Regions from separate parts of the Promicromonospora xylanilytica genome, predicted to be linked through region 2. Evidence: predicted binding sites of a transcription regulator. Region 2 holds the regulator's gene; each other region holds the start of a gene.
What was found. The regulator LexA, encoded in region 2, represses DNA repair genes until DNA is damaged. The targets are predictions, from matches to a motif close to TCGAACANNTGTTCGA.
Positions count from the first base shown of each region.

Region 1: a site for LexA is predicted at 5,903-5,918, ahead of ACYVK7_RS15015 (HNH endonuclease signature motif containing protein). Genes of this name have one in related genera too.
Region 3: a site for LexA is predicted at 4,194-4,209, ahead of ACYVK7_RS18170 (LexA family protein). Genes of this name have one in related genera too.

Region 1 is NZ_BAAGRP010000015.1:33,663-41,331, reverse strand. Features, by position in the region: gene ACYVK7_RS15040 (FtsX-like permease family protein) at 1-1,610, opposite strand, end outside; gene ACYVK7_RS15035 (ABC transporter ATP-binding protein) at 1,607-2,326, opposite strand; gene ACYVK7_RS15030 (PadR family transcriptional regulator) at 2,323-2,931, opposite strand; gene ACYVK7_RS15025 (hypothetical protein) at 3,101-3,673, shown strand; gene ACYVK7_RS15020 (cellulase family glycosylhydrolase) at 3,748-5,583, opposite strand; gene ACYVK7_RS15015 (HNH endonuclease signature motif containing protein) at 5,979-7,669, shown strand, end outside.
Region 2 is NZ_BAAGRP010000074.1:138,198-145,866, forward strand. Features, by position in the region: gene ACYVK7_RS23525 (ATP-dependent DNA helicase) at 1-1,372, shown strand, start outside; gene ACYVK7_RS23530 (L-lactate dehydrogenase) at 1,383-2,372, shown strand; gene lexA (transcriptional repressor LexA) at 2,460-3,275, opposite strand; gene ACYVK7_RS23540 (LysM peptidoglycan-binding domain-containing protein) at 3,466-3,912, shown strand; gene nrdR (transcriptional regulator NrdR) at 4,033-4,503, shown strand; gene ACYVK7_RS23550 (DUF5302 domain-containing protein) at 4,649-4,885, shown strand; gene betC (choline-sulfatase) at 5,028-6,539, opposite strand; gene ACYVK7_RS23560 (sugar phosphate isomerase/epimerase family protein) at 6,532-7,383, opposite strand; gene ACYVK7_RS23565 (ABC transporter substrate-binding protein) at 7,376-7,669, opposite strand, start outside.
Region 3 is NZ_BAAGRP010000059.1:2,331-9,999, reverse strand. Features, by position in the region: gene chrA (chromate efflux transporter) at 1-1,115, opposite strand, end outside; gene ACYVK7_RS18190 (DUF1259 domain-containing protein) at 1,166-2,251, shown strand; gene ACYVK7_RS18185 (DUF378 domain-containing protein) at 2,286-2,504, shown strand; gene ACYVK7_RS18180 (Chromate resistance protein ChrB) at 2,501-2,998, shown strand; gene ACYVK7_RS18175 (chromate resistance protein ChrB domain-containing protein) at 2,995-3,429, shown strand; gene ACYVK7_RS18170 (LexA family protein) at 4,234-4,686, shown strand; gene ACYVK7_RS18165 (Y-family DNA polymerase) at 4,683-5,957, shown strand; gene ACYVK7_RS18160 (class I SAM-dependent methyltransferase) at 6,417-7,493, opposite strand.

The DNA.
Region 1 (7,669 bases), on a different contig from region 2:
CCCTCGGTGACGCTCATCGTGTAGCTGCGCCGGTCGTGCTCCAGGCTCGACGCGGCGAACACCATGCTGCCGACGGCGGCCGCCACCGCGACGAGCACCGCGGCGATCGCGGGTGCGGACCTGCCGCGCTGACGTGCGGCGTCGCGCAGCGCGAACCGCCAGGCCACGGGCAGGACGGGCGCGAGCCTGCCGAGCCCGCTCAGGATGGGGCCCGCGAGCATCGCCAGCCCCAGCTCCGCGACCACGATTCCGCCGGCGAGCAGCAGCGGCCTCCCGGTGGGAGCGGTCAGGAGCGCGACGAGGAGGCCGACCGCGGTCAGGGCGACACCGGCCACGGTGAGCCAGGCCACCGGTCCGGGACGGGAGCGCCGTCCGGCGAGCGCCAGGACGGGGTCCTGGCGTGCCGCCCGCCGGGCGGGTTGCCAGGCGGCGACCAGGGTGATCAGCAGCCCGATCAGGACGCACAGGCCGAGCTGCGGCCAGGGCACCACCAGGCCGCGGATCTCGAACCACCAGACGCCCACGGTGCCGGCGAGGACCCCGAGCAGGACCGCGACGGCGGAGGCCGCGAGGCCGGTCACCGCGGCACTGCCGAGGGAGATGGCTCGCAGGGCGCGCGCGTCGCCGCCGTTCGCGGCGACCAGGCCGAGGGCGCGCTCCTGCCGGCGGGCGCCGACGGCGAACGCCGGCCCGATGAGCAGCACCGCCTCGAACAGGCCGATCCCTGCCACGGCGAGCACGAGCAGGAGCTGCTGTCGGTCGCCGGCGCCCTCGGTCTGCGCGGCGAGCGCGACCTGGGACGGGTCCGGCGGGTCGACCAGGGCGTCCCGGCTGGTGACCACGAACCCGTGCTCGTTCAGGGCACGGATCTGGCCCCAGGTCACCGGCACCCCTGCCACGTACCAGCCGCGGTCGGCGAGCGACTCGTCGAGACCGTTCTTCCCGGCGGGCAGGGCGCCGTCCGGCACGTGGGCGACCGCTGCGGCCCTGGTGGGCTGGTGCTTCGTCAGCAGTCCGGTCAGGGTGAGGTCACCGAGGCCCTCCGTCCCGACCGTGTCACCGATCTCGAGACCGAGGTCCTGTGCGGTACGCCAGTACACGGCGATCTCGCCCGCCCCGGGCAGGTCGCCCGCACGCAGGTCGACGGCGGCCGCGACCTGCGGCACGGAGAGGTCGGTGGTCAGCACGCCGACCGTCGTCTCGAGCTCAGGCCCGTGCAACGCCCGGCCGGCGTTCGCGTACGGCACCAGGGTGGCGCCGTCGGCCAGCTCGGCCCGCGCCTGGGCCTCCAGCTCGGCGCTCGCGGGCCACTCGGCGTCGGCGCCGTGGTCGACGACGCTCGCCTGCTGCCCGTTCGACGACTGCTCGGCGCCGCTCGGGTGGAAGAGCTGCAGCTGGGCCTGCAGGTCCGGGCCGAGCACGTCGCGCGCGATGGTCGTGTCCGTGACCTCCGTCGACTCCAGGCCGGTGAGCAGCCCCGCACCACCGAGTACCGGGAGCCCGACCAGCACCGCGACGAGCGCCGTCCGGGCCTTGTTCCGTCGTGCCTCACGGGCGCCGCTCCGCAGCGCGATCCGCCAGCGGCCGCGCCAGCGCGCCAGTGCGGTCACGCCTGCACCCCCAGCAGGGTCTCGGGCCCGGCAGCGGAGCCCGTGGAGTCCACGACGACGCCGTCGCGCAGGAACACCGTCCGGTCCGCCCATGCGGCGTGGCGTGCGTCGTGGGTGACCAGCAGGCCTGCCGCACCGGACTCGACGCGGGCCCGCAGGGTCCGCATCACGGCCTCACCGGTCACGGAGTCGAGTGCGCCCGTCGGCTCGTCCGCCAGCACCAGCCGACGTGGCCCGACGAGGGCCCGCGCGATCGCGACGCGCTGAGCCTGACCACCCGACATGTCGTCGGGGAACCGGCCGCCCAGGTTCTCGAGGCCGACCTCCTCGAGCGCGGCCAGGCCGGCGACGCGGGCCTCGCGGGTCGCCCTGCCGTCGAGCTCGAGCGGGAGCATCACGTTCTCCAGCGCGGTCAGTGCCGGGATCAGGTTGAAGTCCTGGAACACGTACCCGACGTGCCGCCGCCGCAGGGCAGAGCGTTCCTGCAGGCCCATGGACCCCATGTCCTGCCCAGCGACCCGCACCGTGCCGGACGTCGGGGTGTCCAGGCCGCCCGCGAGGTGCAGCAGCGTGGACTTGCCCGAGCCGGACGGGCCCATGACGGCGACCATCTCACCCTCCTGGATCTCGAGGTCGACGGCTCGCAGGGCGTGCACCTCGGTGGGTCCGCTGCCGTGCACGCGGGACACCGCACTGAACTGCAGGACCGGGTTCATCGGACGGTCTCCTTCGGCTCGGTCGCACCAGCGTTCTCCGCGTCTGCACGGGTCTCCTGCCGGACCGTCCGCGGCCCGGCCGCCCTGAGCACGCTCGCCTCGACGTGGTCGAGCCAGCGGAGCTCGGCCTCGGTGGCGAAGACGAGGCTGTCCAGCACGAGGGACCAGGCGAGGTCGTCGCTCGCCTCGCGCTTGAGCCGCGTGTAGTCCTGCAGCACCGACATGGTGGCCGTGCGCTGCCGCTGCACCATCCGGGCGACATCGACGGGGTGCCCGTCGACCCGGACGGTGACGGCGAGCGCCAGCTTGATCGCGAGCTCGTCTCTGGCGGGCGCGCCACGGTCGACCGGGGTGTCCCACCACTTTGCTGCCTGGGTTCGTCCCAGGTCGGTGAGCCGGTACGCGAGGGGCGCGTCGCCGTCGTCGGGCAGCACCTGGGCGGGTTCGATCAGCCCGTCGCGCTCGAGTCGCGTCAGGGTGGAGTATGCCTGGCCGATGTTGAGCGGCCAGGTGCCGCCCGTGCGACGCTCGAACTCCTGCCGCAGCTGATAACCGTGCATGGACTGCTCGCTGAGGAGTGCGAGAAAGCCTTGTCGTACGGACACGCCGAACCTCCGATAGTTACTCGGTAAGCATTGGAACTTTCGCCATAGTTACCGAGTAAGCATGGGAAGTCAAGCGGGCCCCTCTGCTGCTCGGGGGCCTGATGTGCCGTGCGGTTCTCGCTGATCCGTGGTGGAGTGGACATAGGGCTCACAACCGGGAGGTACCGCGATGAGTGACCCGAACCGCCCCTACGACGCCGACTACGGGGAGCAGCCGCCACCGGCGTACCCGCCACCGGCCCAGACCCCCGGCACCCCGACGCGGCCCGTGCCCGACGGCTCCACCGTGCAGCCCGTCACCTCCGGCACCGAGAACCCTCGCCTGGGCCTCGAGGTTGGCCGGTTCTGGGCCGGCGCGCTGGCGACGACACTCGTGGCCGCCCTGATCGGACTGGCCGCCGACTTCATCCTCGAGGAGGTGCTGAACCTCGAGATCCAGGCCCAGGCCGACCTGTTCGGCACCGGCTCCGACCTGCTGGCCTGGGTCGTGGCGGGCGCGCTCTTCGCCCTCGCGGCGGCGGCCGTGCTCTACCTGCTGGTGATGAGCACGCCCCGGCCCCGGTCGTTCTTCGGCTGGGTCGTCGCGCTCGCCACGGTGATCCTCGCCGCGGTGCCCTTCGCGGGCCAGTTCGAGCTGGTCCCGGCCATCCTCGCGGCGATCGTCTGGATCGTCATCGGCTCGGCGGTCTACTCGCTGCTCACGGGAACCCTGAGCCGCACGGTGGTGCGCCGCACCCCCTGACGCTGAGTGCTGGATATTCGCCGCCCTGCCGCGCAGAAACCGACGAATACCCAGCACTCAGCAGTCCGGGTAGGTCAGGACGGCGTGCCCGTGACCGTCGTTCCCGTTTTGGTCAGCGTGTAGCGGACCGTGTCACCGCTCCAGAAGTGGAACGTCAGCTCGACCACCCCGTCGTTCACCTCGGCGAAGAACTCCGGGGTGAGGGTGATGGTCCCGGTGCCGTAGTCCGGCGCGAACGCCACGTCGAACTCCTTGTAGGGCGTCCAGCCCTGCGGCCCGGCGTTGGACCCGTCCGCGTACCGCGCCTCCATGGTCGCGAGCAGGTCGCCCGTGAACGACGTCGGTACGGCGAACGACGCCGTCGTGCCGGAGGCGTCACGCAGCACCGGTGTCTCCTGGTTGACGACCCGCAGCGTCCACGGCACACCGCCGGAGAACCGGACCACCAGCTCGTCGGCCGGCCCTGGGGTGCGGTCGCCCGCCAGCCGCTCCAGCAGCGCGGCGGACAGCGTGAGCTCGTCACCGGTGAGCGTGTAGTCCGCCCCTGCGGCCAGCTCCGTGCCGTCGTGCAGCAGGGCCTCGAACGTGGTGCCGTTCGGATGGAGCGTCAGCCCCTGCGCGGCGACGGCACCCGACGCAGGCACGAACACCAGGTCGGACGACGCCGTCCCGGACCGCTCGGTCCAGCTCGACGAGATCTGGTCGAACAGCGCGGTGTCCTGCCAGGCGTGGGCGGTGCGGTCGAAGTGCTGCCCGTTGTCCCAGAGCATCGTGGTGATGCCTCGCTCGCGGGCCGTGTACCCGAGGTACTCGAAGAACTTCAGCTTCTCACCCTGCTCGACGGTGCCGGTGTGCCGGTCGAACCCGAGCAGCCCGTACTCCCCCAGGAGCACCGGCACTCCCTGCGCCACGAACGCGGCGTGCACCCGGTCGAACGTGTCGGTGACGTCCTGCTGGACCTCTGCGTCGAACCGGGTGTACCCGGCGATGTTTACGCTGAACGGCCAGAACCCGTAATAGTGCACCGTCGCGATGAGGTTCGGGTCGTCCAAGGCGGCGATCTGCGCCGCGAGCGCATCGATCTTGGCCGGCTCGGAACCGGTGTTCAGCGTGGGCAGCACGAGCGGCCGGGTCGCGTTCCCGCCTCCGGAGGCGCGCACGACGTCGTGGAACACCTGGTTGAGCTCGGCCAGGTGTTCCAGGTCAGCCGCCTCGCCCGGGCTACCCGTGAACTGGGGCTCGTTGACGCTCTCGAACAGCAGCCTGCCGTCGGCGCCCCTGAATCGGTCGGCGATCTGCGTCCAGGTGTCCGTGTAGCGGTCGAGCACCGCGTCGTGGTCGGTGGGCAGCGTGTTCACCCACTGCCAGGAGTCGTGGTGGATGTTGATCAGCACGTAGAAACCGTCGTCGAGCGCCCAGCCCACCACCTCCTCGACCCGGTCGAGGTAGGCCTGGTCGATGGTGTGGTCGGGCGCACCGCCCTGGTGCTGCCCCCACGTGACGGGCACGCGGATGCTGTTGAAACCCTGGGCCCGCACCTGGTCCAGGAGCTCCTCGGTGACCCGCGGGTTGCCCCACGACGTCTCGTCGTCACCGGTCGCGTCGAAGCTGTTGCCCAGGTTCCAGCCCGGCTGCATGTCGGCGGCGATGTCGGCGACCTTCGTGGGGCGGTGCTTCGCCTTGTGGTGGTGGGTGCGGTGGTCTGTGCCGTGGTGGTGTGTGCTGAGGTGGTCCGTGCTGTGGCTCTGGTTCAGGCTCTGGTCCTGGCCCTGGCCCTGGTCCTGGAGCGCGGCGATGCCTCCGGGTTCAGGACCGCTGGTCGTTCCGGCCCCGGCCGCCGGAGCGACCGAGGCGAGCGTGAGTGCGAGGCCGGCGACGATGCCGGCCAGGGTGCGCGCAGTTCTCTGCATGACGAGGCCCTTCTCGTGTGCACCTGTGGGAACGCTCCCATGCTCGGGGCGGCACCGGGTGAAGTCAAGACATTCGGGCAGTCGCTTTCCGCCGATTTGTCGCTGCCGAGCAGGGGCGGCGCCGCCCTGCTCACTCGTCGCCCGCCCACGGCGTTCGGGTCGGAGGACGGGGCAGAGGCAGCGATGAGTCGGCCAGCAGGCACGACGGTCGAGGGTGTCGTGAGAGCCCAGGCCGGGCACCTCAGGCGACCGCACCCGCCTGCCCTGGGCGCGAGGCAGAAGGCAGGGCGAGTGTCAGTGGTACGCAGTAGGCTGAATATCGAACACGCGTCCGCTGAATTGACGCTCACAGCAGGGCTTATTGATGCACAGATCGTGCGGGGGGGTGGGTCGGCATGGCTGAGGGACTGCACGATGACGGCGTGCCCGCCGCGCTCCTGGACGACCCGTTCCGGGACGACGGATGGCGGTCGCCGCACGGTGCGGTGCCGGACGATCTGCCTGCCGCCATCGGGCCGGACTGGCCGCCGGACGCGGTGCCGATCGCACTGTGGCCGGTCGAGAGTCTGCGGCGTGCGCTGGCCGAGGCGCCGGGCGCGCAGCTGGCTCGCGTGGTCGCCGAGACCGTGGACCGGCCGACTGAGCTGGATCCCGATCGGCTGGCCGAGCTGTCCGATGATGCCCTGGGGGACCTGATGGTCGCCTGTGGGCGGGTGCAGTCCTGGATGGCGGGTGTGCAGGCCCGCGTCGTGGCCGAACGCTCCGCGAGGGAGACGCACGCCCTGGCGCACAACTCGCTCGTCGGGCAGGTCACGGGTGAGCTGGTGGTCACCGAGCCGGAAGCGGTCGAGGTGGTGGTGCGTGCCGAGTCCGGTGCCCGGCACCCGAGCGTGATCGCTGCGCTGGTCGCGGGGCGGATCGACGTGCGCAAGGCGCACGTCCTGCTGCGTTCGGCATCCCAGCTGACCGTGGGCGAGCGGGCTGAGGCGATCGACCGGTATCTTCCCCAGGCGCCGCGACGCACGTGGAAGTGGCTGCAGACCCGCATGCTCGCGTTCGCCAAGGCCCGCCACGGCGCGGCACAGACCGCGAAGGCGGCCGCCCAGCGCCGGTGCGTGCAGGTGGACCGGGCGGAGAACGACATGGGCTGGCTCTCCGCCTACCTGCCCGCCACGGACGCCGCAGCGGTCTGGAGCGTGGTGGACGACGTGGCCCACCAGCTACGACGTGCCACCGGCGAGGACCGCACCCTCGGGCAGCTGCGCGCGGACTCCCTGACCGGGATCGTCACCGGCCGCCTCCTGCCCGCCGACCGCTTCACCGACCACGAGACCGACAGAGAGACCGACACAGAGCCGTCTGCAGAGCCGTCTGCAGAGCCGTCTGCAGAGCCGTCTACAGTGCCCTCGCCTGAGTCAGCGACTACCCACCCGACCGAGCTCGCCGCGGGTACTCGCGCGAACCCCGCAGACCGCGGCTCGAACGACGGCCCTGGGAGCGGGACGAGCAGAGGGAGCAGCAATGGCAGCAGCGAGGGAACGGACGGTGTGAACCCGCCCGTGTGCACGTGTGGTGGCCGCGCGCCGGTGCAGCAGGTCGTGCGGCCGGTGCGGATCACGCCGACCCGTCCGGTCGTGCGAGTCACCATCCCCGCCAGTGCGCTGCTCGGGCTGGACCAGGCACCTGGACATCTGGACGGTTATGGCCCCATCCCTGCCGAGACCGCCCGCATCATCGCGACCGATGCCACCTGGCAACGCCTGCTGACCGACCCGGTCACGGGGATCCTGACCGACTACTCCTCCACGACCTACCAGCCGGGCAAGGTGCTGCGGGCCGCGGTCGAGGCCAGGGACGGGGCCTGCACCTTCCTGTGGGGCTGCGACCTGCCAGCGAGCCGCTGCGATCTCGACCACATCCAACCTTTCGACCACGACAGCGGGGACAACCACAAGAACAGCCACGGCACCACGAACAGGAGCGAGAACGGAGACGACCGGCGCGGGCAGACCAACGCCGACAACCTGCACGCCCTGTGCCGCAAGCACCACCTGCTCAAGACTCACGCCGGCTGGGGCATCGTCCG
Region 2 (7,669 bases):
GCGCGCCATCTCGCGGGACGCGGACGTGGTGGTCACCAACCACGCGATGCTGGGCATCGCGGCGACGGGCAGCCCCGGGGTGCTCCCTGAGCACGACGTCGTGGTGGTCGACGAGGCGCACGAGCTCACGGACCGGGTGACGTCGTCGGCCACGGTGGACCTGTCCATGGCCTCGGTGGAGAACGCCGCACGGCTGGCCCGCCGGCACGCGGGCACCAACACCGACGCCCTCGACCAGGCGGCGCAGGCCCTCGGGACCCTGCTCGTCACGGCGCCGGCCGAGCGGTTCCCCACCGGCCTGCCGGACGAGCTGCGGACGGCCGTCGGCGCGGTGCGGGACGCGGCGCGCGAGGTGCTGAGCACGCTCAAGCCGGACACCGCCGGCGGAAAGGGCCAGGCCCAGGGCCAGCCCGAGCCGGGGCTCAAGATGGCGCAGGGGGCGATGCTCCAGCTGTTCGAGACGGCCGAGCGCATGGCGTTCCAGGACACGAGCGCCGACGTGCTGTGGTGCTCGCGCCCCGACAACGGCTGGGGCGGGTTCGGCGACAACGTGACCCGCCTGCACGCGGCACCGCTCCACGTCGCCGGCCTGATCCGCACGCACCTGCTGGGCGAGGCGACCGGCGTCTTCACGTCGGCGACTCTGGCGCTGGGCGGCACGTTCGAGCCGGTGGCGGGCACGCTGGGCCTCAAGGGCGAGGACGCCCCGCCGTGGCGGGGACTGGACGCGGGCAGCCCGTTCGACTACCCGCGCCAGGGCATCCTGTACACGGCGCGGCACCTGCCGGCGCCCGGCCGCGAGCCCACGACGGAGGCACAGCTCGACGAGATCGCCGAGCTCATCACGGCGGCGGGCGGCCGTACGCTCGGCCTCTTCTCGTCCCGGCGTGCGGCCAACGCGGCCGCCGAGGCGATGCGGGAGCGGCTGGACTTCCCGATCCTGGCGCAGGGCGACGACCAGCTGCCCACGCTCGTGCGCCAGTTCGCCGACGACCCGACCGCCTGCCTGTTCGGCACGCTGTCGCTGTGGCAGGGCGTCGACGTGCCGGGGCCGTCGTGCCAGCTCGTGCTCATCGACCGCATCCCGTTCCCCCGCCCCGACGACCCGGTCAAGGCGGCCCGAGCCCGGGCCGTCGAGCAGGCCGGGGGCAACGGGTTCATGGCGGTGTCCGCACAGCACGCCGCGCTGCTGCTCGCACAGGGGGCCGGGCGTCTCGTGCGGAGCATGGACGACCGCGGGGTGGTCGCGGTCCTGGACCCGCGGCTCGCGACCGCGCGGTACGCGTCGTTCCTGACCCGGTCGATGCCCGGGTTCTGGCCCACCACGGATCCAGCACTCGTTCGCGCCGCGCTCGCCCGGCTCGACACATAGCCTGGAACACATGGCAGCCCACCCGGACGTCCAGGACACGGAGCCGTCAGGTTCCCGTACCACCAAGCTGGCCGTCGTGGGCGCGGGGGCGGTCGGTTCGACCCTCGCCTTCGCGGCACTCACCCGAGGTTCGGCCCGCACGATCGCCCTGCACGACGTGAACCGGGCCAAGGTCGAGGCGGAGGTGCTCGACCTGCGGCACGGCCTGATGTTCACGTCGCAGGCGCAGGTCGAGGGCTCCGACGACGTGGCGGTCTGCGCGGGGGCGGACGTCGTCGTCGTGACCGCCGGGGCGAAGCAGAAGCCCGGGCAGACCCGAACCGACCTCGCCGAGGCGACCATCGGGCTGATGCACCAGATCCTGCCGGGGTTGGTGGAGGTGGCGCCCGACGCCACGTATCTGATGGTGACCAATCCCGTGGACGTGGTGACCTACGCGGCCCTCCAGATCTCCGGCCTGCCGCGGGAGCGACTGTTCGGCAGCGGTACCGTCCTGGACTCCTCGCGGCTGCGCGTCGTCCTCGCCGAGCGCTGCGGTGTGGCCGTCGGGAACGTGCACGCGTACATCGCCGGGGAGCACGGCGACTCCGAGATCGCGCTGTGGAGCTCCGCCACGATCGGCGGCGTCCCGTTGCTGGACTGGGTGCCGCTCGGCGACAGGCCGCCGATCGACGCCGCCGTGCGCGCGGAGGTGCACCGCGAGGTGGTCGACTCGGCCTACCGGATCATCGCGGGCAAGGGGGCGACCAACTACGCCGTCGGCCTGGCCGCGACCCGCATCATCGAGGCGGTCCTCAAGGACGAACGCCGGATCATGCCGGTGTCGTCGTTGCTGGACGACTATCACGGCATCGGTGACGTCTGTCTGTCCGTGCCGTCCCGCGTCGACCGGCGCGGGGTCACCGACAACGTGCGGGTCCCGCTGTCCGACGACGAGCTGACGGGCCTGCGCGCCTCGGCGGACAGCGTGCGAGCGGTCCAGAAGCGCTTCGGCTTCTAGGGGCGTGCCCGGGCGGCGAGAACGGGGTGGTGTTCCTGCTGTGGACCCAGCAGGAACACCACCCCGTTCTCCATCGGCTGTGCAGCCCTAGAGGCTGCGCAGGACCGCGACCACGCGGCCCAGAACCTGAGCCTCGTCGCCCGGGATGGGTTCGTAGGCGGGGTTCTGGGGCAGCAGGAACACGTGCCCGTCCGTCTGCTTGAACGTCTTGACCGTCGCCTCGCCATCGATCATGGCCGCGACGATCTCACCCTGCTCGGCGACGTTCTGGCGCCGCACGACGACCCAGTCCCCGTCGCAGATCGCCGCGTCGACCATCGAGTCGCCGGCGACCTTGAGGAGGAACAGCTCGCCGTCGCCGACCAGCTGACGGGGGAGCGGAAAGACGTCCTCCACGACCTGCTCGGCCAGGATGGGGCCACCGGCCGCGATCCGGCCGACCAGCGGCACGTACGACGGCGGCGGGGTGCTCGCGTCGTCAGGTACCGAGCCGCCCCAGTGGACCTGGCCGCTACGCCGCGGCTCGGGCCAGTGGATCTCGCCGCGGCTCGGCTTGTCGACCTGGTCCGCCAGGGGCTCGACGAGCTCCATCGCACGCGGTCGGTTCGGGTCGCGACGCAGAAAGCCCTTCTTCTCGAGCATCTGGAGCTGGTGCTTGACGCTCGACGGGCTGGCCAGCCCGACCGCCTCGCCGATCTCGCGCATCGACGGCGGGTAGCCCCGCGTCTCGAACGACTGCCGGATCGTGTCCAGCACGAGGCGCTGCCGCTCGGTGAGGCGGTCCGTCGGTGAGATCGCGTGCACGTCGGCGACCGCCTTGTCGCCCGGCGCGTCCAGCGTGGCGACGCCCGAGAGTGCCGTGTCGACGGCTCTCGTGTCGCTGGTCCCGTCCCGTCCCGTCATGCCCGTGCCCCTCCCGTTCCGACAAATGTTCTCCTCTGCGCGACCCACTCTAGATCACAAACCCGCTCGGCTCAAACGAATGTTCGAGCGTGTCTCGACATCGACGGTGTCCCGTGCTACACAATGGTACGGGCGTTCGACGAACGTTTGTATGAACGGCAAGAACTCAGTCACTCTTCGAGGAGGGGCCATGGGGGACGTGATCCCGTTGCGGCAGTACACCCCGACGTATGGGCAGGCGTACGCGCCGACGTACGGCCGGGCGCTCGCGCCGGCGGCCGGACCGGTAGTGCACCGGGCGTATCCGCCGGCCCGGGCGCGAACGATCGCGGACCGGCTCGGCGTGGCAGGCCTGCGGCTCACCCGGCGAGGCCGGGTGGCGCTCGTGCTGCTGGCCATGCTCCTGCTCGCGCCGATGATCACCTGGGGTGCCACGGCGGTGGCGAGCGCCCCTGGCGAACCGACGGAGGTCCGGGTGCACGCGGTGCAGCCGGGGGAGACCCTCTGGGGCTTCGCCCGAGAGATCGCGGAGCCTGGTGAGGACGTGCGGCACGCCGTCGGGCGGCTCCAGGAGCTGAACCAGATGTCGTCGGGCGCTCTACGGGTCGGAGAGCTGTTGCTCCTTCCCAAGGAGTGACCGGAGGCCTCGATTCGTCGTCAAATGCTGCGGCGATGTTGCATGAGGGTGGTTTGCCCGCTTACCGTCGGGACGCGACCGGAGGCCTCCGGTCCGTGGTCGACCCACGCAGGAGTGAGCATGCACTGCCCGTTCTGTCGCCACGCCGACTCGCGCGTAGTGGACTCACGGACCGCCGACGACGGCCTGTCGATCCGGCGCCGACGGCAGTGCCCGAACTGCAACCGCCGGTTCACCACCGTCGAGACCGCCAGCCTGTCCGTGGTCAAGCGCTCCGGCGCCACCGAGCCGTTCAGCCGCGACAAGGTCGCCGCGGGCGTGCGCAAGGCGTGCCAGGGGCGGCCGGTGAGCGATGACGACCTCGCCATCCTGGCCCAGCGCGTCGAGGAGACCCTTCGCAGCAACGGCAGCGCCGAGATCGACGCGTACGAGGTGGGTCTCGCGATCCTCGGCCCCCTGCGGGAGCTCGACGAGGTGGCCTATCTCCGGTTCGCGAGCGTCTACCAGTCGTTCGACTCGCTCGAGGACTTCGAGAGCGCGATCACCTCGCTCCGTGCCGAGCGTGCCGAGCGGGCCGCCGCGCAGGCCTGACGGCGCACGGGCGGCCGTATGGGCGCCGGCGTGCCCAGGCCGGGGTCGCCCGCGAAAAATGTTGGCACCCACGTGTGCCGTAGTGCAGGCTGAGCGGACGACGGACCCGATCGAGGGACCCCCGGAACAAGAGGAGGTGATCGGTGTGACGGACGAGAAGCCCACTACCGAGGCGGCCGAGGCGGCCGAGACCCAGGGCGCCGAGGAGCCCAAGGTGGCGACGGCGCCGAGCTCGGACGCCAAGGCGAAGTTCAAGGAGGCGCTGGACCGCAAGAACGCGGCCCGGCACCGGACCGCCGCGGGCGACGTGAATACCGGTGCGGTGCACGGTTCGGAGACGACCGGCCCCGTGCAGAAGATGTTCCGCCGCAAGAGCGGCTGAGCCTCGGTGGTAGGGGCCGCCGACCTGGTGAACGACCAGGTCGGCGGCCTTCGTCGTACTCATGTGGCACCGGGAGGAAGCCGGTGCGATGCTCACCGAGTCCTGGGCTCCCAGGAGAGCCGCACGAGCGACATTCGCGTTCCTAGGTCTCTCGCCAGTACTGGGTGAAGATCCCCGGTGACGGGTCGTAGGCCCAGACCGTCCCTGTGGCGGCCATGGCGCTCCGAACCAGCCGCCGGTCGGCGAGGCTCCGCCGGATCCTGCGTTCGATGTCGTCCGGGTCGAAGCGACTGAGGATGTCGGCACGTGCCCTGGCGACCGCGTCCGCGTACCGGGGGTCGCCGGCGAGGTCATGCCTCTCATCGGGGTCGGTCGAGAGATCGAACAGCTGGTGACCGTGGCCGTGCACGTAGACGTACTTGAGATCCCCTTCGCGGCGCATCCAGCACGGGGCATACACACCCTCCGAGTGATACTCGACGAACACAGGCGCTGCGGGGATCTCCGCGTTGCGCAGCTCGCCGACGAGGCTGCGCCCGTCCTGCCGCACGGGTTCGACGCCCACCAGGTCGCACAAGGTTGACGTCAGGTCCACGAGGGACACCGGAGTCGCGGAGGTGACGCCCTGTGCCTCGACAGGGCCACCGCCGATGATCAGTGGTACCCGGGACGACCACTCGTAGAAGGTTCGCTTCTGGACCATTCCTCGCTCGCCCAGCATGTCGCCATGGTCGCTCGTGAACACGATCACCGTGTCGTCGGCGTGGCCGGTCTCCTCCAGCGTGTCGAGCAGCTCGCCGACCTTGTCGTCGATGTAGGTGACCAGGGCGTAGTAGGCCCGGCGCGTCCGGGCCACCTCCTCCGGGTCGGTGAGGTCCACGCCGTCGACGCCGTGCAGTGCGTCCACCCAGTCGTCCATCGGTGACCGGGGGAGTTCCGGGCTCGCGGGTACTCGCACGGGATCCGTCTCGGCGTCGGCGTACAGGTCCCAGTACTTCTGCGGGGCGAGGAACGGCTCGTGGGGGTGGTGGTACGAAGCCACCAGCAGCCACGGGTCCTGTTCCGGCTCTGTGGCCGGCATCTGCAAGGAACCGCGCCGGGACGTGCGCCGGGAGCGGAGATACTCCAGCGCTCGGTAATGGGCCTCCTCGTCGAACTGCAGCTGCTCGGTCCATTGCACGGGGCCCGAGGTGACGTAGTCGATCGCGATCGGTGGCCCGTCCGGGTTCCCCGGGTGTGCGAACCTGCCGACGGCGTCGCGGTCGGGCGTCCAGGCCAGCGTGCTCGGGAACATGTCGGTGGTGAGCCGCTTGGCGAACCCGTGCACCTGGTCGGCGCCCACGAAGTGCATCTTTCCGGCCAGGGCGGAGTCGTAGCCTGCCGTGGCGAGGTAGTGCGGCAGCATCGGGATGTCCGAGCTGATCGGCGCGGCGTTGTCCCAGGCGGAGTTCGTGGACGCGTACCGCCCGGAGAGCATCGAGCTGCGCGATGGTGAGCACACCGGGACCGGGCAGTATGCGGCGTCGAACCGCACGCCCCGGCGGGCCAGCCGCTCCAGGTTGGGCGTCTGTACCACCGGGTGGCCGTACACGCCGGTGAGGTCTGCGATCATCTGGTCGGCCATGATGACCAGCACGTTCGGACGGTCAGGCACGTCGGGCATCCTCTCGCTCGGTGAGCTGGGTGATCTCGCGAAGTTGCATGGCGGCTGTCCGCATGCCGTCCGGGAACGGAGTGACCGCCGCCAGCTCTCCGATCACCTCGACGACCACGGGTGCTTCCGGCCAGCGGCGTGCGGTTTCCCGGCACAGCCCGGTCACGTCGAACGGGCCGTCCAGCGGAAATGTGCGGTCCCGGTATCCGAGAAGCTGGTTCGTCGGGCGGTGGTTGGCGTTCGAGACCTGTACTGCGAGGACGTCCACGCCGTCGAGGTGCTGCAGGTCCTGGAGGGACTGGCCGGCACGGAAGAAGTGGAAGGAGTCGAGCAGCATCCCGATCACGCCGTCGTTCAGCGCCGTCAGCACGGGTGCGAGCTGGTCCGTACGGCGCAGCACATCGTGATGGCCGATCGGCTCGACGGCGAGCCGCAGGCCGGCGTCCCTTGCGATCGGTAGGGCGCGGCGCAGCCCTGCGGTCACGGTGTCCGAGTCGCCGGCAGGCCGCATGAAAGGCATCACGAAGTAGCCGGCACCCGCTTCTGCGGCGCGGTAGATCTCCGCCCGCATGGCGCCCTCGAGCTCGTCGTCCCACCGCGCGTGCCACCCGTGCAGTGCGGCCGAGGGCGAGACGCCCAGGAGTCGCACGCGGTGCGCGCGCAGCGCGGCGGTGAGGCTGTCCGTGTCCTCCCCGAGGGCCTCCGACGTGAGCTCGACGCTCCCCAGTCCGTACTGCGCGGCGCCCATGATGACCTCGAGCGCGGTCGCCGTCGGAACCGTCTGGTTGTTGATGCCGAGCATGGGCTCGGGCACCGCCTCTCCGGCCAGGGTCGGCTCAGTCATCGAGCACGTCGAGGAACGTCGTGGTGTCGACGTAGTCCTCGGGCTGGAGCTCGGCTCCCTCGAGAGCGCCGATGTCCTCGAACGTCGACTGCATCGTTCCTATCCACCGCAGAACCGTGCCGTCCTGGTAGAGCTTCGCCCACTCGTCGTTCGTGTAGGCCTCGGTCCGGGCATAGAGCGATTCGCACTGCTCCTGGTCCATGTTCTCGGCGATCCGTGGGCAGAAGATGTCCAGGGCGGCATCCGGATCGTTAACGATGTCGGTGTTGGCCTGCTGCCAGGCACG
Region 3 (7,669 bases), on a different contig from region 2:
TGGCGGAGCCGTTCCACGTAAGGCGCCCCGAGGAAGATGAACAGGAAGCACGGCACGAAGGTCACCCACGTGACCAGCAGAGAGGCGATGACCCCGGCGAACCAGGGGTCCAGCCCGCCCGGGTTGTGGTAGGCGCCGAGGAACGCGACGAACTGAACCACCATGATCAGCGGCCCCGGGGTGGACTCGGCCAGCGCCAGCCCGCGCACCATGTCCCCCGCCGAGAGCCAGCCGTAGACCTCGACGGCGCGTTGCGCGACGAACGCGAGGACCGCGTAGGCGCCGCCGAAGGTGACCAGCGCGGTGCCGGAGAAGAACAGGCCTTGGGTGGTGAACGTGCTGTGCACCCCAGTGAGCACCGCGACCGCCACGACCGGCACCGCCCAGAGGAGCAGCCCCACGCCAAGTACGCGGACGTTGCGGCCCCTGGAAGGAGGTGCGTGATGCAGCGCGTCGTCGGAGATCAGCGGTGCCGGACCCTCGTCCGCGGCCTCCTTCGGCCGCTGGATCGCGTGCGGGACGAGCCGGCTCAGCAGCCAGCCGATGCCGGCGGCGGCCGCGACCACGATCGGGAATGGCACCCCGAACAGCGCCAACGCGACGAACGCCGCGCACGCCAAGCCGATCAGCACCGGATGGTGCAGCGCCCGTTTGCCGACCCGCACCACTGCCTGGGCGACAATCACGACAACGGCGGGTCCGAGCCCGGCGAACACCGCCGCGACGGCGGTCGTGTCGCCGAAGGCGACGTAGATCGCCGACAACGCCAGCAGGGCAACCACCCCGGGCAGCACGAACAGCGTCCCCGCGACCAGACCGCCCCGGCGGCCGTTGAGCAGCCAGCCCACGTAGACCGCGAGCTGCTGCGCCTCGGGCCCGGGCAGCAGCATGCAGTAGCTGAGTGCGTGCAGGAACCGTTGCTGGCTGATCCAGCGCTTCTCGTCGACCAGGGTGCGCTGCATGACCGCGATCTGCCCGGCCGGGCCGCCGAAGGTCTGCAGCGAGATGACGAACCAGGTGCGGACCGCGTGCCGGAACGGGACGAGGTCCCGCGGTGACTCCTGGGCGTCCACTGGTCCGGATCGCGACGATCCGGAGTCGTCGGTGGCGGTCACCGGCGTGTTCTCCATTCATGAGGGGCGGATGGACACATCAGCAACGCAAAGTGCGGACCACCCGGGTGAGGCGGCCGCCGACGTTGCGTCCCTGTGCTGCTGATGTAACCATGGTTGCACGCATCGAGCCAAGCCGGGGAAGGGACCTCACTGTGATGAGCGCGAAGAGGAGGCTGCGCCTGCTGGCGGTTGCCGCGGCGGCCGTTCTGGTGACCGGCGCGTGCACAACGGGCCAGACCTCGGCCGGAACGAACGACGGCACGAACGCCGCCCATGCTTCCGCCGGGGGCGGCGGCATGCACCCGGTGAAGACCAGTAAGCAGGACTGGCGCGGTGTGGCCGACGCCTTGGGACGAGCAGGCGAGCTGCAGGGCGGCACCGTCTATCGGACCGGTTTCGCCCGCAGCGACCTGACGGTCACCTCCGAGGGGATCCGGGTCGAGGCAGGCCTGTCGCTGGGATCGTGGGCGGCGTTCGCCAAGTACCCGGACGGCACCACGATGGCGATGGGCGACCTGGTGGTCACCGAGGCCGAGCTCCCCGCTGTCACCGACGCCCTACAGGAGGCGGGGATCGCGCAGACCGCGCTGCACAAGCACCTGCCGGAACACACTCCGGACGTGTGGTGGACCCACATCCACGCCACCGGCAAGAACCCGGTCAAGATCGCCCGCGGTATCCGTGCGGCGCTGGACGCCACCGACACCCCGCCACCGGCACCTCCGTCCGATGAGGAGCCGGATCTGGACACCGACGCCCTCGATGAGGTGATGGGCACCGAGGGCACCAACGCTGGCGGGATCTACAAGTTCTCCTTCGCCCGCGCCGAGACGATCACCGACCATCACAAGGTGCTCCCGCCGGCCATGGGCGTCACCACCGCGATCGGGTTCCAGCCCACCGGCGACGGCGACGCCGCCATCAACGGCGACTTCGCCATGACCGCCGACGAGGTCCAGCCCGTGATCCAGGCGCTTCGCCGGGGCGGCATCGACGTCGTCGCCCTGCACAACCACGGCCTGGGCGAGCGCCCCCGCCTGTTCTACCTGCACTTCTGGGCCGAGGACGACGCCGTGCAGCTGGCCCGATCCCTGAAGCGGGCCGTCGAAGCGACCGACGTCACCCCGGCCGAATGACCACGTCACCGCTAACAGGAGGGGAGAGACTGCCGTGCGACCACGTAACGCCCTGGACTGGGCGGCCTTCGTACTGCTGCTGATCGGCGCGTTCGCCTGGGGCGCGTTCGTCACCGACGTCAACGTTCTCGACCGTGTGCTGGAGCCGATCGCGGACCCGCTCGACGACGTGGTCTTCGTGCTCATCGCACTGGCCGGGCTGTACTGGATCGCCCGCGTGGCCGGCCTCGGCCCCCGCAACACCCGCCCGTGACCACCACCGGAGAGGGCGGGCCGTGGGTGCTGCTCTCCTACCGGATGCCCCGCGAGCCCTCTACCCCGCGGATCGGCATCTGGCGCAAGCTCAAACGTCTCGGCGTCGCCCAACTGAGCGACGGACTGGTCGCACTGCCCGCCGACGCCCGCACCCGCGAGCATCTGGAATGGATCGCCGACGAGGTCATCGAGGCAGGCGGAGCCGCGACCATCTGGCTCGCCCAGCCCGCCAGCACCGCCCAGGAACGGGCCCTCGCCCAGACCATGGCCCATGCCCGCGCCGCCGAATACGCCGCCGTACTCGCCCAGGCCGAACAGGCCCGCGCCGCCGACGAAGCGACAAAGCGGCGGGTCCTCCGCAAGCTCCGCTCCGAGCTGCGCCGCATCCACCGACGCGACTACTTTCCCCCACCCGGTCGGCGCACCGCCGAGACCGCCGTGAACTCCCTACACCCCGAACATCCCGACAACGAGGAGAGCGAACCAGCATGAAGTGGGCCACCCGCGCCAACATCCACATCGACCGCGCCGCCTGCGCCTGGCTGATCCGCCGTTTCATCGACCCCAACGCTCACTTCGTCTTCGTCACGGACCCCGACCAGGTCCCCGACGACGCCACCGGCTTCGACATGCGCGGGGTCGACCTGGGCCACCACGGCGACGACTGCAGCTTCGAAACCATCCTGCAACGCCACCAACTCACCGACGACCCCGCCCTGCAGCGCATCGCCGAAATCGTCCACGAAGCCGACCTCGACGACGAACGGTACGACGCCCCCGAGGCACCCGGCCTCGACGCCATCCTGCGCGGCCTGTCCATGATCGGCGACGACAAGCACACCCTGACCATCACCAAACCCGTCTTCGACGGCCTCTACGAGTACTACCGGCGCGCCACCATCCTCGGCCGCGAGCCAGCCTGAACCGACAGCCGGTCGAAGGTCCCGCTGCCGCAGCGCCGCGACCTCCAGCATGAGGTTGATCTGCTCGCAGCGCTGGTCTGGGTCGTGAGCGAGCAGCCAGGCCGCGCCCTGCACCTCGGTCTTTTCCGCGTCGGGCCTGAGCCGTTCGCGTGCCGTGTCGAGTCCTGACCGCAGCTGGTCGTCGGACAATCGCTCGCTCACGGAAGCGGGTAGGGCGGCGCGCAGGTCGGACACCTCGCCGTCGGTTTCACTCATCACCACATCTGGCATGGGCGATGCCTGTCGGGCGACGGCATCATCTGGACGACCGCGGCGGTTTCGGGCGGGCACAGAGCGCGTGACACGCAAGCTCTTGCGTCGGTATCCCACCTGGCTATAGAGGAAATCTGCACGCCCAGCTGACCACCCTCGAACACGCCGTCGGCGCCCGGCTCATTCACCGGCGCCCCGGAGCCCGTCCCGTCGAACCGCTCATACCTCTCGGACAGGGACTTCCTACACGACGGGACCAGCAAGGACCTGAGCGAACGCTTGACAAGTTCAGTGAAGAAAGCCGTCCCATTTGGGCTCGAACCTGCACCCGCCGGGCAGCGCGCCCACGCGCGGAATCTGCTCGACAGTGCGAGCCAGGGCCACCGGGACCGGGCCAGTGAGCCCGTTAGGCAAGGTTGCCGCCATAGGTCAACAGTCACCCCGCAGCCATGACTCCGCGCGTCGGCCGCTGACCTGCATCATTGCTACCCGGCGGCATTCCGGACATACACTCGAACGCATGTACTACCATCGTGCGGTCTGGGAGGCGTAATGCTCGCCCTGTCACCACGCCCCGCCAGCACCGCCACGCTCAGCCCCACCAGCACCAACGCGCTGCGGATCGCTCCCGTCTCCGTCGCCGCCGGGTTCCCCTCCCCCGCGCAGGATTACTACGACGGCGCGATCGACCTGACCGAGATGCTCGTGCACGACCACGCGGCAACGTTCATCGTGCGCGCCGCGGGCGACTCGATGACCGAGGCCGGCATCAGCGACGGCGACGAGCTCCTCGTCGACCGGTCCAAGACACCCCGTCACGACGACGTCGTCGTCGCCATCCTGGACGGCGAGCTCACCGTCAAACGCCTCCAGCTCGGCCCGCACGGCGTCGTGCTGCAGGCCGACAACGCGAACCACCCCGACATCACCGTGCCCGAGCTGTCCGACCTGCAGATCTGGGGCGTGGTCACATACTGCATCCACCACCTGCGGGGCCACCGGTGATCGCGCACGTCGACGTCAACTCCGCCTACGCCAGCTTCGAGCGCGTCTTCAACCCCGCCCTGCAGAGCGTGCCGCTGGTCGTGCTGTCCAACAACGACGGCATGGTCGTCGCAGCCTCCCGTGAGGCGAAGGCGCTCGGCCTCGACCTGGGCAAGCCCTGGTTCGAGCTACGCCCGACCGCCGCCCAGTCCGGCGTCGTGGCCGTGTCGAGCAACTACGAGCTCTACGGCGACATGTCCCGCCGCGTGATGGAAGTCCTAGAGCGCTTCACCCACGACCTGGACGTCTACTCGATCGACGAAGCGTTCCTCACCGTCGACCGGCGCACCGCAGCCGACCCCGAGGCGATGACCCGGCTCGGGCACGACATCAAGAACACGATGCGCCGCCTGCTCGGCGTGCCGGTCTGCGTCGGGATCGCTGAGACCCGCACCCTGGCGAAGCTCGCCAACCGGGCCGCGAAGAAGATCAGCGACTTCGACGGGGTATGCGTGTGGCCAGCCATCGACACCGGCTGGCGCGAGAGGCTGATGCGGGCGCTGCCGGTCTCCGAGGTCTGGGGCATCGCCTCACGCCTGGAGCGACGCCTGGGCGGGCACGGCGTCCTGACTGTCTGGGACCTGGCCACCGTCGACCCGGCGCACATCCGCGCACTGTTCAACGTCGTCGTCATGCGCACCGCGCTCGAACTGCGCGGGGTCGCGTGCATCGGGCCCGAGGAAGACCACACCGGGAAGAAGCAGCAGATCATCGTGTCTCGCTCCTTTTCCGAGAAGGTCACCTCCGCCGTGACCATGCGGCAGGCGCTGAGCATCTACGCCCAGCAGGCCGCGACCCGCCTGGTCAAGCACGCCCAGGTCGCCCACACCCTGACCGCGTTCGCCGGCACCAGCCACTGGGCCCAGGACAAGCACCACCCCTCGGTCGCGGTGCGTCTCCCGTTCCCGACCGCTGACCCCGTCGAACTGACCCGGGCCGCTCACCGGCTCCTGCCCCAGATCGTGGAGGGTGCCCGGTACGCACGTGCCGGACTACTCCTGACCGACCTCACCCCCGCCGGGGCACAGCGCCCCTTCGAGCTCTTCCGCTCACGACACGAGGACGCCGGGATCGCCACTCTCATCGACCGGGTGCAGAAGAAGACCGGCAAGGACTCCCTGGGGCTCGGCTACGGCGGCTTCCGTCCGGGTCCGTCCTGGCAGATGAAGCGCGCGATGCTCACCCCGCGGGCCACGACCCACTGGGCCGAGCTCACCACCGTGAGGGCGTGAACGCGCCCGGCTGGGATCATGACGTGCACGATCGCCGACCCCTACCCCACGCCTGCCCATCGATCCGTGTCGACGCGGACGCCACACCCCAGGATGGGCATCAATGCTCCTCACACCCCGGGCAGTGCGTGTGGAACGCGAGTTCCAACAGGCGCACGTCCGCCTCGGTCAGCGGTATGACGCCCTCAGGCTCCCCCTCCAGACGCAGAGACCTGGCCCCCTTCCCGTCCGTGACCACAGTGCGGATACGCATGTCCTTCGCGGGCTGCATGGCGGGCCCTCTCAGTTGATCGTGTGGACGGTGACGGTGTACCCGTCACCGATGTCGGTGATGACGCGGGTCAGATGTCGTCGGCGCCGTCGTGGTGCTGGGTGACGGCGAGGTCGGCGTGCATGAGAGACAGGATTCGCCCGGCCAAGAGGTCACTACTGCCCACGACCCGGTATCGGCACTCTTGCCTACGCGCGGAGCACAGCGGGCCAGCGGATCGTCAGGGTCCCGTGGGGACGTGGGAGAGCCTTCGCGCTGGATGCGGGATCTGGCGCCGCGTCTTCGGGCCACCACTCGAAGATCGGGTCGAATTGGCGGTGGTCGCTGCCGTAGGTCTGGATGGCCTCGGCCAGGCGTGCGGTGAGAGTGCCTGCAGTTGGTCCTTTGCCGACGGCACCGATCTCTAGGTCGTTTCCGTCGCCCAGCGGGCGCCACGCGAGTGCGGCGAAGGAATCCTGCTCGGTGATGGCGGGGTAGAACGACTTCTCCGTGCCGCGGTCGGTCGGGTCTTTCGCTTCCATGGAGCACCCACCCGGCTGGATGAGGACCCAGGTCAGCAGGTCCAGCCAAATCGTGCGGCTGGCATAGATCACGCCGGACCACGCCTCCGCGTGAGCAGCAGCCAGGACATCATCGGTGACTGCGAAGTCGTCAGGGATCTGGTCGGCAAACCGGAAGGTGACCAGGTTTCCGGAGGGTCCGGTCAGTTCGACTGACGGCGGCTCGTACCGGTCAGCGCCCTGCAGGGGAACGAAGCCGCCGGGCACTGTCGACTCCGAGATCAGGTGTCCGTCCTGATAGCGGAAGCCGATGATGCGTTGCAGGCCCGGGGCGATCTGTAGCGGCACGACCAGGACGCCGTCGGGCGCCAGTTGCTCCAGCCAGACCTTGGGGATGGTCCATGGCGAGACGGTGACCATGATCCGGTCGAAGACCCCACGGCCAAGATGCTGGCTGGCGTCGGCCGTGATGACCTCGACCCGGTCGGTGAGACCCAGGCGTTCGAGTCCCGCCGTGGTGCGAGCAGTGACCGACACGTCGATATCCACGGTGACCACCTCACCGTCCGGGCCGACCAGGTGCGCGAGCATCGCCGCGTTCGGGCCTCCGGAGCCGATCTCCAGCACCCGCATCCCGGGCTCGACGTGGGCCTGTCGCAGGTTCCCGGCCTGGTTGGTTGACCGCACTACTGGCGTGTCGTCCGAGCAGCGCGCGATGGCGGCACCGACGCTGATGCCCTCTGGCCCGACCTCGAGGAGCGGCATCGATGGCACTGGACGTAGATGGTGAAGGCAGCAGTCGTTCTGTCGCAGGGCTCGTCGTCGCGCGCAGCGGCGCGGTCCGGCCGACCCGCGCGGCGGACTTACCGTGGGTCGTGCTCGACGACGCAGGCGTGGCGATCGAGCCGGTCAGTGAGTTCTTGCGCGAGCTCCTGGCGTGC